2 linked regions of the Limibacter armeniacum genome follow. The protein of the gene in region 2 interacts with the protein of the main gene of each other region in a pairwise test. Links are inferred from orthologs where the notes say so. Each region holds a gene or a part of one and is shown on either strand. Other genes may lie near its edges.

Region 1 (8,627 bases), 120 kb from region 2 along the record:
TGTGGGACGAACCTTGGTGGAAAGGTGTTTGGAGAGAAACTCAAGCAAGTCCTCGGCAGTTTCTTCAGGAATCTCCTCCATAGGGATGTGCCCAGCAAAATCGTAGATGACCAAATGGTTGTTAGGAATCAGGTGATGAAATTTATGGGCATTTTTGACAGGAATCCATTTGTCTTCTTTTCCCCAAATAATCAAGGTAGGGCATAAGATGTTTTTCAGAAAACGGGTGTTTTCGTGGAAGTTTTGGTTTACAAAGATATAAAAGGCTTCTGCGGAACCTTCCTTTGAAAAAAGGTCAAAGTAGCGGTCGACAAGCTCATTGGTTATCTTATTCTGGTTATAGAAAACTTCCTTTACGAAAGATTCCAACATGGAGCGATTGATGGCATATTTGATAATATGATGAATAAAAGGAGTGCGGGCCATTCTGAAGGGTAGTGGAATACTCTCTCTGTCTATAAACCCAGCAGGACTTATCAGGACTAATTGCTTGACTTTGGAGGGGCAGAGCAAGGCATATTCCCAAGCAATCCAGCCTCCTAGTGAGCTGCCAATCAAACAGCAAGTGTGGATGTTCATCCGACTCAGAAAAATATCGAGATATCGCATCAGGTTCTTGATGCTATAGTCTTGTGACTGAATCGCCCCAGTGAGCCCTAACCCAGGAAGATCAAACCTGTAGATTCGGAAAGTATCTTTCAGGATTTCAGTCCAGCTGTCAAAAGTATGGAGTGATGAAAACGAGCCATGGAGCATGACAAGCGGGTAGCCGTCTTCAGGTCCATCTATCTGATAATGGATAAGGTTTCCTTCGATTGTTAAGAACCGAGATGAATCATTGGTGTATTTCATTAAAAGTGCATGGCTCATGTTAGTATTGTTATATTTATTGAGGTAGTATAGCTGTGTTGTGTAAGTCTTGGATGTTTTTAGGATCACAAGCGAAATGGGTCTTCTACGTGCTGAATGAAGCCTTCACCAAATAGATTTTTTTAAGGTTAAGAGAGATATGCAGGTGAAGACCTGAAATGCATAACCTTGTTTTATTTATATAAAATAATAAATATTCATCAATGAATGAACATTTGTTGGTGAATATATAAGGAAGGATGGTTGACTGGAAATGGAATTTAACATAAAGCAAAACCCCGAAAGCCGGATCAGGACTTTCGGGGTCTATTTATATACTAGCTATCGTAGGTTGACTATTGATGGCCGAATTTATAGATAGTCGTCTGGCGGTAAGTTTCACCTGGCTTCAAGGTAGCAGAAGGGAATGTCGGTTGGTTGGGGCTATTTGGGAATTTTTGAGCCTCAAGACAAAAGGCATCACGATCATTCAAAATTTTGCCACCTTTTGCTTCACACCCACCGATCCAGTTGGCAGAGTACAATTGTACACCAGGTTCTGTGGTCAGTACTTCTAGCGTTCGTCCTGACTCTGGCTCAATTACTTTTGCCGCAAACCCCAATTCATCGGGTTGTTTGTCTATGATATAGTTATGGTCATAGCCATGTCCAAATTGGAGTTGTTGGAAGTCAACGTCAATTTCTTGTCCTAAAGGTTTACTTTTGGTAAAGTCCATTGGTGTACCTGCCACAGTAGCCAGTTCACCTGTTGGGATAGAGGTGTCGCCAGTGGGTGTATATTTGCTGGCATTTAGCTCAACTAGGTGGTTGAGGGCTGTGCCATCTCCTTTTAAGTTGAAGTAAGCATGGTTGGTCAGGTTGATAACCGTTACCTTATCTGTGGTGGCATGATAATCAATCTTGATTTCATTTTCTTCTGTCAGCGTATAGGTAACAGAAACCTGTAGTGTTCCTGGATATCCCTCATCGCCATCTGGGCTGATCATATTAAAGCGAACAGCATCATCCAAAGCTTCAGCATGCCATACATACTTATCAAAGCCCTTGATCCCTCCATGCAAATGATTAGGTCCGTTATTGATTGCAAACTCATATTCTTTTCCATCGATCTGACACTTACCATTGGCTATTCTATTGGCATAACGCCCGACAATTGAGCCAAAAAAAGGATGTTCTTTCAGTAAACCCTCTAAAGAGTCTTTCCCTACTAAAACATCTGTGAATTGTCCGTTTTTGTCTGCTGTAAATAAACTGATCCAGTGGGCTCCGAAATTGGTGAATTGCGCTTTAGTGCCTTGTTTGTTTTCTAAGGTGAATAGGTAAACGTCATGGTCATCTACCTTTCCCCAAAACTCTTTTTTAATTGAGACCTGTGCCATAGGTGATTTATTCTGAATTTAGATCGATTGAACTATCGTCAAATCTAGCGACAAGCTTCAAAATATACAATTTGAACACTTTATTTGTCCATAACGTTTAGAAATATAGCATGAAAAAAAGCCACTGCCCAAAGGACAATGGCTTAACAAGCATGAACAGGTTAATAAACAATAAAATTAACTGTTTGAGAAGGACATCCAAAGGGTAAGAAACCTTACCCAAGTGGATACCTGAAAGAGTTATAAATAACCCTTTCTAAAACCTAAGATAGGCTTGTGGAAATAATATTTTAGTCAGTATTTGCTTTATGATTGCTTATAAACTTATACTGTTTTGAAGGAGAAAAGGCGAAGGTTGTTGGTTTTCATTTAGTTAACAGATCTTATTAGTCTGTTTAGGTCTGTTAAAGTTGAGTTGTGTTATTGCCTAACTGATTCCAAAGGCTGTCCTTTGTAAAACAAATGTGTAATCGTATGCATTGTTTTTTGTGTGATTGGAATGTTTGCACAAATTTTGAATCTAGCTGTTAAGAACTGTTGACGTTACGTTCTTACCCAGAAGATTTTAACCGGCTATCAGTAACCAAGGAATGTTTGCCAAAAATGACAAGGTTACTGTTGTTTGAATTGAAGAAAAGAAGAGAAGATGCCCGCTGAATTATACAAGATCTGTAATGCTAGAAGAATGAGTGTGTTGAGAGATTATCTGGCAGAAAGGAGAAACCAAATATCCCAAATTTCAAAGATGGTGGTCTTGATTGCCATACTTATGGTTGGGGTTATTTTTGCCTGCGACACATTTATTTCCAATTACAGTAAGTCACTGACCTATGATAGTGTAACTGAGGTGCCTTCCAATAGGGTTGGGTTGATCTTGGGAACGAGTAAGTTTGTGAAGTCAGGTAAAAAGAACTTGTACTTTCACTATCGTATTGATGCAGCAGTCGAGCTATACAGGGCAGGGAAGATCAAGTATATCATTGTAAGTGGTGATAATAGCAGCAGGTATTATAACGAGCCTCGTGATATGAGAGCAGCCTTAATGAAGCGAGGGGTGCCGTCTGAAAGGATTATTATGGATTTTGCAGGTTTCAGGACTTTAGACTCAGTGGTAAGGGCTAAGGAAATATTTAATCAGCAGGAGATTACTATTATTTCCCAAAAATTCCAGAATGAGAGAGCAGTTTATATAGCCAAGCATAAAGGGATTAGTGCTGTTGCTTACAATGCTAAAAACGTAAGCTTTCGAAGCCACTTGCAAACTCATTTGAGAGAGTATTTGGCAAGGGTAAAAGTAATGTTGGATTTATATGTACTGAATGTGCAGCCTAAATACCTAGGGCGAAAAATCTATATATAACAGGAAATGAAACACTCCCATTAAGATCTTAATCTTAATGGGAGTGTGTTTTTATGCTGCTTTCAAAAGCTCGGTTTCCGATTCTTTTAGTTTTTTAATAGCGGGAAATCCTTTTGCAAAAAAGAAGATAAAGAAAACTTTCATCATTATTCCATTTGTTGGATTGTGATCATTTTCTATAGCTAACATAAACAAGCCAATAATGTCAAAAATAAATAGTCCAATGATTAATGCTAAGGCTATATATGATCTTTTCTTTACCCAAAAGCCAAGGCCTATCATGATTAAGCCGTAGATACATGAGAAAAAGTTGATCCCGAGTTGGTTTAAGATGGGAAAGTTCATGAACTCAGATATCAACCCTGCCACTACTGACAGACCACCAATAACAAAGGCCATTTTAGATACTTGATTTAACTGTTCAGCTGGATCAGTTGCGGAACCTTTGATTGGCTCTCCATTCACGAGTAGTTCTAAAGCGGGTTGATAATTACCTTTTAATTGGATTTTTAAGGTTCTATTAGCATCCAATTGGAATTCACCTCCTTCTTTTAAGGCTTTTTTATTATTCAACTTCCCAATTTCTTTGTCATTGAATTTAACAGTTGTGTTTTTCCAATTAAAGCCTGATGAAATATCTATTGTGTCTATTTTGGTATCATCCAAAAAAAATCGTTTAGAAGGCATAGTAGATTTAATGAGTTGAAAAATATTGTTGTTTAGTTTTACTACAAATGTAGTTATAAATCGGTTAATATAGGTATTCTTGAAAACAGAAGAGGGTTCCCGAAATCAGGAACCCTCTTTTTATATAAAGATGTCTAGCATCTAGAATTACATCATACCTGGCATGCCGCCGCCCATTGGAGGCATTGCTGGAGCACCACCTTCTTCTTTCTTCGAAGAAACTACACATTCTGTAGTCAGCAACAGAGAAGAGATAGATGAAGCATTTTCCAGTGCAAGACGAGTTACTTTAGTTGGGTCGATTACACCAGCCTCAACCAAGTCCTCGTACTTGTCAGTACGTGCGTTGTAACCGTAGTTACCTTCGTGAGCCAATACGTTGTGGATAACGATTGAAGGCTCAACACCAGCGTTCTCTAAGATAGTTCTCAGTGGCGCTTCGATTGCGTTTCTTACGATAGTAACACCGTGAGCTTGGTCGTCGTTCTCAGTTTCAATGTTGTCCAGAGAAGCAGAAGCTCTCAACAAAGCAACACCACCACCTGTTACGATACCTTCTTCAACTGCAGCTCTTGTAGCAGCCAAAGCATCATCAACACGGTCTTTCTTTTCTTTCATTTCTACTTCAGTAGCAGCACCGATGTAGATGATCGCAACACCACCAGCCAATTTAGCCAGACGCTCTTGCAGTTTTTCTTTGTCGTAGTCAGAAGTTGTGTTCTCGACCTGAACTCTGATCTCAGCAACACGAGCTTCTACTGCCGCTTTTTCACCGCTACCGTTTACAACAGTTGTGTTGTCTTTGTCGATGATCAGCTTTTCAGCAGTACCCAGCATGTTAAGGCTAGCATCTTCCAGCTTCATGCCAGTCTCTTCTGAGATTACAGAACCGCCAGTCAATACAGCGATGTCTTGCAACATTGCTTTTCTTCTGTCACCGAAACCAGGAGCTTTTACAGCTGCTACTTTCAGCGCACCACGGATTTTGTTTACTACCAATGTAGCCAATGCTTCAGAATCAACATCCTCAGCGATGATTACCAATGGCTTACCAGTTTGAGCTACTTGCTCCAATACAGGCAACAGTTCCTTCATTGTCGAGATCTTCTTGTCATAGATCAGGATGTAAGGAGACTCCATTTCAGCCTGCATTTTCTCTGTATTTGTTACGAAGTAAGGAGACAGGTAACCTCTGTCAAACTGCATACCTTCTACAGTTTTTACTTCAGTTTCTGTACCTTTTGCTTCTTCAACAGTGATAACGCCGTCTTTACCAACTTTTTCCATCGCTTCAGCAATCATGTTACCGATCTCAGCGTCGTTGTTTGCAGAGATAGAAGCAACCTGAGCGATTTCTTTATTAGAGTTGATTGTTTGAGATTGCTTTTTCAGCTCAGCAACCAAAGCAATTACTGCTTTGTCAATACCACGTTTAACGTCCATTGGGTTAGCACCCGCTGTAACGTACTTGATACCTGAGTGGAAAATCGCTTGTGCCAGTACTGTTGCAGTTGTAGTACCATCACCAGCTTGGTCAGCAGTTTTGGAAGCAACTTCCTTTACCAGCTGAGCACCCATGTTCTCAATTGGCTCTTCCAGTTCGATTTCTTTAGCTACAGAAACACCGTCTTTTGTTACGTGTGGCGCACCGAAAGACTTGTCCAAAATTACGTTTCTACCTTTTGGTCCTAGCGTTACTTTAACTGCATTAGCCAATGCGTCAACGCCTCTTTTCAGACCTTCTCTTGCGTCTGCATCAAAGAAAAGTTCTTTAGCCATTTTTATATGTGTTTTAGTGTTTAAATCAAAAATTGTTCGACTAGATAAATCAGTTATCTACTTGGTATTAGATGATAGCGAAGATGTCAGCCTCTCTCATGATCAGGAAGTCCTTGCCTTCAACGTTGAGCTCAGTACCCGCATATTTACCGTACAGTACAGTGTCACCTATTTTCACGGTCATTTCAACATCTTTAGTACCAGGACCAACAGCTACAACAGTTCCTTTCTGTGGTTTCTCCTTTGCGTTGTCAGGGATGATAATGCCTGATGCTGTAGTAGTTTCTGCTGCTGCAGGTTCAACCAGAACCCTGTCAGCAAGTGGTTTGATGTTTACTGTTGACATTTTATTTTACGATTTAACGTTGTTAATTTTTTGCGATAAATTTATCCTTTTCGCCTAACGATTTATCACTTCTTGTGCCAATTCCACTTTTAACTTGTATTTAGGTCAGAATCGTGAAAAGGACTGACAAATTTGCAGACTCTCTTGTCAGTGTGACAGCAGAGTATGACATACGCGATCTGTTGAAAGCAGAAAGGCTGACAGTTCTGTCATGAAATCCCTGATGCCTTTTTGTGCAATAAAAACAGAAGTCGAGGAAAAAGGGTTATGGGAATAATGAGAGAAGGATAAATGTTTTTATTTTGCAATATGGATCACTTTAAAATAGAGTGAGATCCGTTGTCGTTGACGCTATGAAGTATTATTGTTGATAACCTGATTGAACGGAAACCCATGCAGAAGCCTAATTAAGCTAAAACAACACAACCGTTTGGTCGAGAAAATAAAATCTTATGAACAAATTTACGCATAACCCCAAGTTGGAGGAAGCGATGCAACTCCATGCTTTTCTGTCGTCACAGAAACAGCAATTAACCAATCAGTTTTTTCAGGCGCTAAAGAGGGATTACAATATTGCACATGTGCCATCGCAGTTATCAAGGTGGTGGGAGTTGACATTTCCTGAGTTTCATGCAGAACTGGAAGCATTACAGGTCAGGAGAGGTTTGTGTGTATTGGAAGATTGGCGTGAGTTTTTCAGTTTGATGAGAGAAAAAGCTGTAAAACTTGAAGCCGATATCAGAGTAACAGAGGAAGATATCCAGAGACTTAAAAATACATTTCTTGCATAAGCGAAAGCCCTTCAGAAATATATATTTCTGAAGGGCTTTTTTCATGAAGGAAATCTTCCTTAGTTTACTTTCTTGAGTATTGGGGAAGGAGAGTTTGCCTTGTAGACTTTTTCTTGTTTAGGCTTCTCATTGATATGACTGGACTTGATGCTGATAAAGGGAGCAATTACTAGTGATACGATAGACATCAGCTTGATCAGGATATTCATGGATGGACCTGAAGTGTCTTTAAAAGGATCGCCAACAGTGTCTCCTGTTACAGATGCCTTATGAGCATCAGAGCCTTTAAAAGTCATTTTTCCTTCTATCAGGACCCCTTTTTCAAAAGACTTTTTGGCATTGTCCCAAGCTCCACCTGCATTGTTTTGGAACATCCCTAAAAGAACTCCAGAAACGGTTACACCTGCCAATAAACCGCCAAGCATTTCCGCTGAAGAAGTACTTTCAAAAACACCTTTAAACGCAAAGCCAAAGAAAACAGGGACTAGTAGCGCAATCAGACCGGGTAATATCATCTCCCGAATAGAAGCTTGTGTCGAAATCTCAACACACTTTCCGTATTCAGGTTTGGCTTTATACTCCATGATTCCGGGAATCTCACGAAACTGTCGCCTAACTTCTTGAACCATTGCCATTGCAGCACGACCTACAGCGGCTATGGCAAGTGAAGAGAAGATAAATGGAATCATGGCGCCCACAAACAAAGAGCTTAAGACGGGAGCTTTATACAGATCTATGGAATCAATGCCAGCTATACCAACATAGGCGGCAAAAAGTCCTAAGGCAGTCAATGCAGCAGAGGCAATGGCAAATCCTTTACCTGTCGCAGCAGTGGTGTTACCAACAGCATCCAGAACGTCCGTCTTTTTTCGGACATCTTCTGGTAGTCCTGACATTTCGGCAATACCACCAGCGTTATCTGCAATGGGACCGAAAGCATCAATGGCAAGTTGCATGGCAGTAGTTGCCATCATGCCAGCAGCAGAAATGGCAACACCATAAAGTCCTGCACAGCTATAAGCCGCTGTAATGCCACAGGCAAGCACCAAGGTTGGTACTGCGGTAGACTCCATGCCAACAGAAATTCCTCCAATGATATTGGTGGCATGTCCGGTGGAAGACTGCTGAATAATTGTGTTGACAGGACGTTTTCCCATGGAAGTGTAGAACTCCGTTAGGTAAGACATCAGTGCTCCAACTATTAGTCCTGTAATGATGGCGCCCAAAACGCCCATTGGTGTAAATGTTTGCCCTCTGAATGAAAGGGATTCCGGTAAAAGCCAGCCAACAAGGAAATAGGAAAAAATAGCGGTCAGTAAAATGGATGACCAGTTGCCCAAGTTAAGTGCCTTTTGGACATCCCCATCATCCGTTTTGATCCGAACAAAAGCTACTCCTGCGATGGAAAACAGTAA
Region 2 (8,600 bases):
CATTTCCTTGACAAAACCTTTCGTAATGTAATAAGCACTGAAAAGGTTCGTATGCATCATCAGCTCAAAAGTACTGTCTTCTTCTTCATGAATGGAACCGGGAATAAAAACACCCGTATTGTTAACCAATACGTCAACCGGTTGTCCAATACGATGCACAAACTCTATAAACTTTTTTGCATCTTCCTTTACAGACAGGTCTGAGGATTGTACATATACTTCAACGCCATAAGTTTCCTCCACCTCTTTCTTCAGTGCCATCAAGGTATCAAGTGAACGGGAGCATACCGCTATATTATGTCCTTCTTTGGCAAATCTGTGAACGATGGCTTTACCAATACCTTTTGAACCTCCGGTTACGACAATCATAATAAAAATATTCTATGTTAATTTTATCCGTGAAACTTCAGTGTTTGAAAACTCTACTATCTTTGTGAGAGTTGCGTTATAGGAAAGATACAAAACTGCATGCATTTCATGCAGTTGTTTGAACAAAGGTAAAATAAAAACAATCCAATTTGAATGAAAACCTTAGGGAGATATATGCTCTTTATGGGAAAGCTGTTTGTCAACAGGGAACCCATCAAAGTTTATTGGCAAAGATTTGTGGATGAATGTATCCAAGTCGGAAACAACTCTATTTTTATCGTATCTATTATCTCGTTATTCGTAGGTGCGGTGATCGTGGTTCAGATGCTTAACGCACTCGACAACCCACTGATTCCTATCACAATCGTTGGTTTTGCAGAAAGGGAAATGGTCGTACTGGAGTTTGCTCCAACCGTTACTGCCATTATTTTGGCAGGTAAAGTAGGCTCCAACATTGCCAGTGAATTAGGTACCATGCGCATCTCAGAACAGATTGATGCCTTGGAGGTAATGGGTATCAATTCAGCTTCGTACTTGGTGCTACCTAAGATTATTGCAGGTATTGTAATGTTCCCTCCTCTTGTCATTCTTTCAGCATCTTTAAGTGTTGCTGGTGGTTACATTCTGATCATCCTGACCAAGCTGATGACACTGGAAGACTACATTAATGGTCTCAGAATGCAATTTGACCCTTTCACAGTTCCTTTTGCCCTGATTAAGGCATTTGTATTCGGGTTTATTGTTACTTCGGTTTCTGCATTTGAAGGATACCATACCAAAGGCGGTGCATTGGAAGTAGGACAATCTTCAACCAAAGCCTTCAACAATAGCAGCATCCTGATTCTGTTTGCTGACTTGTTGCTTGCCAACCTACTTCTCTAACTAACCAGATTATCGAGCTATGATTGAGATCAAAAACATAAAGAAATCATTCAACGGGAAAGAAATTCTGAAAGGTATCAATGCAACCTTTGAACAAGGTAGAACCAACATGATTATCGGTGCCAGTGGTACAGGTAAAAGTGTGTTGCTAAAATGCATTGTTGGACTAATAGAACCTGATGAAGGAGCCGTTGAATTCAATGGCAGAAATTTCTACAAATCCGATCGGGAAACCAAGAAGCAAATACGCCGTGAGATTGGGATGCTTTTCCAAGGTGGAGCCTTGTTTGACTCCAAAACGGTAGCTGAGAATGTCCGCTTTCCGCTAGACATGCTGACTACAATGCCCTTGGATGAAAAGTTGGACAGAGTAAATACCTGCCTGAAACGTGTTGGCCTTGACCATGCAATGGAAAGAATGCCATCCGAGATCAGTGGTGGTATGCAGAAACGTGTCGGCATTGCCCGTGCTATTGTGATGAACTCACAATACCTTTTCTGTGATGAACCAAACTCAGGACTCGACCCCAACACTTCCCTGATGATTGATAACCTGATCCATGAGATCACGCACGAATATAACCTGACAACCATTGTCGTATCACACGATATGAACTCTGTAATGGAAATTGGTGAATATATCATGTTTATGCATGAAGGGCATAAGCTATGGGAAGGAAACAATGACAATATCCTGGATGCAGATTGTCCAGAACTTCAGAAGTTCCTGTTCTCCAATAAATTGGTTAGAAAATTCAAGGAAGAGCACTAATCAATTCTCAGCTAACATTTAGCACTAAACCCCTTGTTCTAATCTGTAGAACAAGGGGTTTTTTAATGTTAACACCCCTGCCGCAGGAATATCAAAAACAATGATTTTGTTAATAATGGAAGAAAACACATAAAATTTACCCGTTTATTTAGATCATTTTTAAATAAAAAATTGTACGTTTGGGACATGATTTATTTAGATTAAGTCTAATCAAGGAACACACACTAGCTTATTATCTCTAATACTCATGGACGTTACAAGAAACTTTTGCAACACAACTAGCCAACAACTTCTGGAGATGCTTAATATGGACACGGCTTTTGATACTGCCGAATGTTCTTGTGAAGGAAAAAAGAAGTGCTGTAAGAAATACAAAAAGAAAGGCAAACACTGTAAGAGTTGCCCTATCAAGTAATAAGATATTGAAGAAGCTGAAAGAATCTGTCAGGTTTGACTAACATCCTCTTTCAGCTTTTTTATGCATTATTATGAACGTGTACATCCATTTGTGGGAATGGGATATTGATACCCTGCTCATTAAATGCGTTGTAAACTTTTTTGTTCATATCAAAAAACACTGGCCAAAGGTCTCCACTCTTTGTCCATACCCTCACCACTAGGTTTACAGAGCTATCTGCCAATGCAGAAACAGCTATAAAAGGCTCAGGTGTTTCGTGTATCCGCTCATCCTGAGCGATCAATCCTCTCAGAATCTCCTGTGCTTTATCCACATTATCACCGTATCCTATACCAAACGTCCACTCTACCCGTCGATTTGGCTCAACAGAGTAATTCGTTAGTGTGCCTGTAGAAAGCGGTCCATTGGGAATATAGATCGTTTTGTTATCCCCTGTCTTCAAGATTGTCACAAAAATCTGAATCTCTTTCACCACTCCCATAAATCCCTGAGCCTCCACAAAATCCCCTACCTTAAAAGGCTTGAATATCAAGATCATGACACCACCTGCAAAGTTCTGCAAGGTTCCCGATAACGCCATTCCAATTGCTAAGCCTGCTGCACCTAAAATAGCAACAAAGGACGTCATCTCGATACCCATTGTACTTAATACAGCAATGACTAGCAGCACCTTCATCAGCATATTGAAAAGGCCACCCAGAAAAGGCTTCAGGCTTGGGTCAAGGTTTCGCTTATCCAGTTGTCGCTTAATCATGGCAGTGAGTGCTTTCACAACCCAAAGACCAATAATCAGGACAATAATGGCGGCCACCAGTTTTGGACCATATTCAAAAATCAGGTCCTTCAGTTTTTCAGAGTAGTTATAAAGGTTATCTCCCATTATGGAATTGATTTAATTGATTGAAGTATTTTGATATAAAAAGGTTCAAGCGGGAGGGGTTTCTAGCTTTTCCTATTAAAAAGATAGAACATTTCAATGAAATGTTAAATAACTGAAGGTAAAATTGATAGGCTGATTCTAGAAATGATCCCTACCCATGAATAGGACATTTCCCCTTTGGAAAAGTTCCTAGTGACTCAATAGCATAACCAGCAGGATAGGTTGGTCGCTTACGAGTAGTAGTCAGTACCGGCGTTTTCCGTTTTGGCAACATCCTCAATATGCCAGCCCTTAATTGCATCCCTTTTCCCACCATTTTTCGCAGCCATTTAGGCGGATGGGGAAACTTCATTGCATCAAGCAACGGATTGTCCATCATGGCATACACCACATACCTACCTAAAGGAAAAAATACCTTAGGCATATAAAAACCCAAAAGCAGGTTTACTGTAATATTTCCGATTACCTGATTGGAAGACTCAAAGCGAAAGTGCTTCTCTTCAAAACGTCTATTGAAGTCTTCAAAAGCGTCATACGTCTCAGGCATACCTTTGATGTTCATGCGCCTGCCTACCTCACACCAAAAATAGAAAGAAGCCATTTTTTCCTTTTCTGACAATGGTCTCCATCCATACTTTGCATTCCATCTAATAGGCTCAAATATAAAGGTACTCAGGACATAGAGCATATCCTCATTACCGATATTGTAATAATTATGCATAGCATTCATTCTCCTGAATGCTTTTTTTCCTCGCTCACTGTTATAGCCGTTTTCTGAGATTTCAGCCAAAATCAGTTCCGTATCATCATAACGTTTCATCGGATGCTGCTGAAACTCTCCGGTCTCTTCCAATAACTTTGAAATGGACGGTACCGCAAAAGTTCGGAAAAGTGCAAATTCCAATGCCTTCTCAGTGTCCCACCAAAACACCTGAGTTCCTAAATAGAATACAATTCTCTGATGGTCTTTTACAGGGTCTAATTGCTCAATTAGTTTGGTAGGACTAAGTTTTTTCATTGATATAATTGCTTTAGTAAAATGCTACTTACCTGATTAGATACAGTTTAATCTACATAATTTCACATTGAGCTACGAATTTATTTTCCTTAAATAGTAAAAAGCCACCCCAAAAGGCTTGAGGCGGCTTTTTACTATATTTTCGATCAACCTATCGGTTATAATGCTTTTGATATTTTTAAGTCAATCGTCTCTTTCAGGTTTTTGCTACCCAAAACTCTTTTCACATGCAACAGCCTATTGAGGTTATACTCATCATAGTTTTCAGCAGTAGAGTCTACACTGCTGATTCTTACATGTCCTGAAGAGTGAATAAACGATTGGTTCCCTATCCACATACCTACATGTGTCACTTTCTCAGTAGTGGAATCCGTTGCTCCTCTTCCGAAAAACAGCAGGTCTCCATCCTGAAGATTAGCAAAATTATTAAGAGTATCAATCTCATCTCCAATACGTACCTGTTGCGATGCATCTCTTGGTAGAAGCAAACCATTAGCAAAGTATACTCCTCCAGTAAAACCGCTACAGTCTACACCTTTATAAGAATTCCCCCCCCAGTTGTATGGCAGCCCCAAATATGTCTTGGCTGTATTGACCAGATTTTCTTGTGTAAGTACTCTTGTCTGTTTCCATTCCTCGATTGGCATTGCCTCACTTTTCAGGACGAAGCCTTCACGGCCATCTGGGAATTCTACTTTATATCGGTGTGTCTGTGTTTCTTTCAGTGCCAACAAGTTACCATATACAATATCAGAGACCGTCTTTTCCTTATCAAAAGTATTTTCATACACAAAGCCAGTAGGTTTGGTATAAATTACTTTAGGCCTGCTATCCCAACTTTGTTTTGCCTCACTTGTAGCCAACTCAATTGAACCGTTACTGATCCACCCAATATAATGGTCTGTTGTCTGGACACGGTACCAACTTCCCTCCTTTTCCAATACTTTCAGGACTTCTCCCATCGTAGCCTGCTTGGCCATTCCAGCTGAGTGACTACCCCTTACCCGCATATTGGCAACCGAGATATTGACTACAGCAAAATGATTATCTCCTAGTTCTGCCTCAGGAAGTAACTCCATTCTGTCAATCACTTCACCTTTTTCTGAAAGTGCCTTCAATACAGCCTCCTTTACTTCTGGCATATCCGTTTTACCCAACAGCACCAACTTTCCTTCCTCCAGTTTCAAAACAGGTTCTGCAACAGCCAAGCGCTTATCAGATACATGCTCATTAATTACTTGGTCTGTCAATTCTTCCAAGCTTTTAAGACGCTCTTCCGCTTGTCCATTACAGCTATACAAGGCAACAGCCAATACCACACTGCTAGTCCACTTTAAAAATTTCATCTTACTATCTGTTTATATTATTCAGAATGTATTTTGGTTTTAGCTTCTACATTCATTTGGTTTATTTCCAATGAGCACCGTTTCCGTATCTCTCAGGGTAAATCACCTTGCCAAAATCCAACCTAACTCCTTCAGCGGGGTCTTCCTTTAGCAGGATACTCCCATCCATATCCACATAATCCAACATAGGCAACAGTTGTGCTATTGCGGAGATTCCCACAGAAGATTCTGTCATACAACCTACCATCACCTTCATATCATGTTGCCTTGCCTTCTCTATCATTCTACGGGCTACCGTTGGACCACCACATTTGGTCAACTTGATATTGATACCATGAAAATGTCCTACACACTTCTCAACATCTTCTTCCCTGATACAAGATTCATCAGCTACCAAAGGCAATACAGATTGTGCATACACCTTTTTCATCCCTTCCCAGTTCTCTGGCTCCATAGGCTGTTCCACAAATGAAACTCCCATTTCCCTAAATGCGGCTGCATTCTTGACCGTTTCCTCTACTCCCCAAGCACAATTGGCATCTACACGAAAGTCTGCATCAGAATGCTTACGTAACTCACGGACAATATCGATATCTTCTTTTGTACCTAGCTTGATTTTATAAACAGGCCAAGGCATTTCTTCCATCTTTGCCACCATATTGGCGATGGTATCTATCCCTATAGTATAATTGGAGAGTGGTAAATTGTGAGGTTTCAATCCCCAGTATTGATAAGTCGACTGACCATTCAGCTTCCCATAAAGGTCATAAGCAGCCTCATCCAGTGCACATAACGGAAAAGTGTTCCCTTTCAGTTCCGCACTAAGCAAAGCATGAAGCTCTTCGGGCGTTCCCCACTCAAAGTACTCCACAATGGCACGTACCGACTCAATCCCTTGTAGAATCTGTGTTTCTGTTACACCAAAGTAAGTGTTAACCGTAGCTTCTCCATATCCCATATGTCCTCGTTCCTCAATTGACACAATGATTGAGCGCTGAACATCTCGCTGGCTGTGTGCTGTCTTAAAAGTATGTTTCAGTGGCAGATCCACTGATTTCATATGTAATTTTCTCATCCTCACCTATAAATTTCACTTTAAGGCTTCTCTCTTATTTAAAAAAACGGAGCCATTTTGACTCCGTTCCATTTATCCATACAATTGTATGTTTTATATAATCCTCACTTGTTCTGATTACATATCTCCATCCACCAATGTAGGCTTCAGTTTTTCAAAGATGGCTCTTGTCAGGTCCTCCTCTACTGTATAAAGTCCGGTTTTACCTTCTGCCACCAAAGAGCTGTTGACTATATATACAATTCCAAAGTTATGCTCCTTATTGAAGAACATCAGGCTATGCAAACCATAGGCATCCCCAGTATGCCCAAACAAACGGTAATCTGGTAACAGCTCGTCTTCTATATGAGCACAAAGTCCTACCATTTCAAAAACCTTGTCTCCATCTGTCTTGAAATGAATCGAGTTCATCAGCTCTACCGTTTCAGGTTTCAGGATCTCTTTGCCTTTGTAAGTTCCTTTGTTCATATGCAGTTGCATGATTTTACTCAACTCCTCTGCACTTGCCCTAAAGCTTCCTTGAGGTCCAAAAGCTACACCATTCCAACCTGCTTTATAATCTTTCAAATCTTCACGCGCATTAGGCTTTTCCCCTTTATGGTTATCCGTTTGTGGCTCCCATTTCTTTTTCGGGTCAAGGTCTTCACGGCGGTACAATACTGACAACTCATTGATATCAGGAAGGTCATTCACATTAAAACTTCCCGAAATCTCCAAAGGTCTCAGAATATGGTCACGCAAGTAAATATCAAAACGCTCACCTGACAGCTTTTCAATCAGGTTACCAATTACCCCAAAGCCCAGATTGGAATACTCGAAGTGAACACCAGGCTTGTTATCGCTCCAAGTGGAGTCGCTGTAATACTTACCTTCTTTCTTAAATACTTCTTCAATGGATGGGTTGCGCTCCTTATATGTATCCATTAGAAAATCAAAATAGGCATCGCTGTCAGATAACCCCGAAGAGTGTGTCAGGATATGCTTGATTGTGATCACTTCTGCTGGATGTTTTGGGTTGCGCAACTCAAAGCCCAAGTACTTGCTAACATCTGTATCAAGGTCAAACTTGCCTTCCTCATACAGTTTCATCAAGCCTGTTGTCACCACATATTTGGAAATGGAAGCAACTCTGTATTTTGTTTTTGCAGTTACGGGCTGCTGACGTTCAACATCTGCCATACCATTATAGTAACTGAATACTTCCTTCCCATCCTTGATGGCAAGTGCACTCATTCCCAAAATATCATATTGCTTCTGAAGCCCATTCAAGGTTTCTTCCAATGTTTCTTCTTTTACAGATTCACCCATAGTCTGTTGTTGTGGGGATTTTTGACAGGACAATGTCCCGAAGGATAGTAATAGCAAAAAGTAATAGTGTTTCATTTTGGATTTATAGTTTTGGTCATTCAATGCTTATGCTGTAGCTAAAACCTGTTTATTTCTGCTGCTTACGTTTACCTTCCCCATATTTTCAAAACATGTTTAAAGCAATTTTAAAATAATTTTTTGCATTATTCTACTTAATAAAGGATTAATACAACAAATCACGGGAATCAGTGAGTCGATACCATATTCCATGAGTCTACTTTTGACACATCCTAATTAACCTCCTAATAATCAACATCCTTATTAAGGACACAATAAATTGTTCTTGCTACAATGACAGAAAAGGTAAAGGGTACTTCATTACGATAACTGGATTAAGCGAAAAGAGGCAGTGGGAAATAAGATTAGAAGTAACTATCAAAAAATTTTGCCTCTGGTACAGGCTAAAGGTCTTTTAGATACAGATAAAAATCAAAACACTGATAATTAAAAGATTACAAAACCTACCATTCAA

What was found.
Region 1: the proteins of V6R21_RS21635 (region 2) and groL interact in binary tests that used the Escherichia coli proteins (3 or more experiments, as listed by UniProt). The link is inferred for Limibacter armeniacum from one-to-one orthologs.

What each region holds. Positions count from the first base shown.
Region 1 is NZ_JBAJNO010000009.1:811,620-820,246, reverse strand. Bases 3,760-6,711 are described here. They hold groL (chaperonin GroEL), read right to left. Parts: upstream 6,076-6,711; coding sequence 4,444-6,075; downstream 3,760-4,443. Other genes in these bases: V6R21_RS21175 (co-chaperone GroES), read right to left, coding at 6,143-6,421; V6R21_RS21185 (hypothetical protein), read right to left, coding at 3,760-4,275. Outside these bases: V6R21_RS21200 (alpha/beta fold hydrolase), read right to left, coding at 1-870; V6R21_RS21195 (aldose epimerase family protein), read right to left, coding at 1,206-2,249; V6R21_RS21190 (SanA/YdcF family protein), read left to right, coding at 2,896-3,609; more of V6R21_RS21185, read right to left, coding at 3,661-3,759; V6R21_RS21170 (hypothetical protein), read left to right, coding at 6,874-7,212; V6R21_RS21165 (sodium-translocating pyrophosphatase), read right to left, coding at 7,272-8,627.
Region 2 is NZ_JBAJNO010000009.1:933,299-941,898, forward strand. The notes cover bases 222-3,146. They hold V6R21_RS21635 (ABC transporter ATP-binding protein), read left to right. Parts: upstream 222-1,270; coding sequence 1,271-2,023; downstream 2,024-3,146. Other genes in these bases: V6R21_RS21625 (SDR family oxidoreductase), read right to left, coding at 222-369; V6R21_RS21630 (MlaE family ABC transporter permease), read left to right, coding at 523-1,251; V6R21_RS21640 (mechanosensitive ion channel family protein), read right to left, coding at 2,500-3,146. Also shown: more of V6R21_RS21625, read right to left, coding at 1-221; more of V6R21_RS21640, read right to left, coding at 3,147-3,321; V6R21_RS21645 (oxygenase MpaB family protein), read right to left, coding at 3,473-4,339; V6R21_RS21650 (C40 family peptidase), read right to left, coding at 4,498-5,685; V6R21_RS21655 (dipeptide epimerase), read right to left, coding at 5,747-6,760; V6R21_RS21660 (serine hydrolase domain-containing protein), read right to left, coding at 6,878-8,143. UniProt on the Escherichia coli protein: Part of the ABC transporter complex MlaFEDB, which is involved in a phospholipid transport pathway that maintains lipid asymmetry in the outer membrane by retrograde trafficking of phospholipids from the outer membrane to the inner membrane.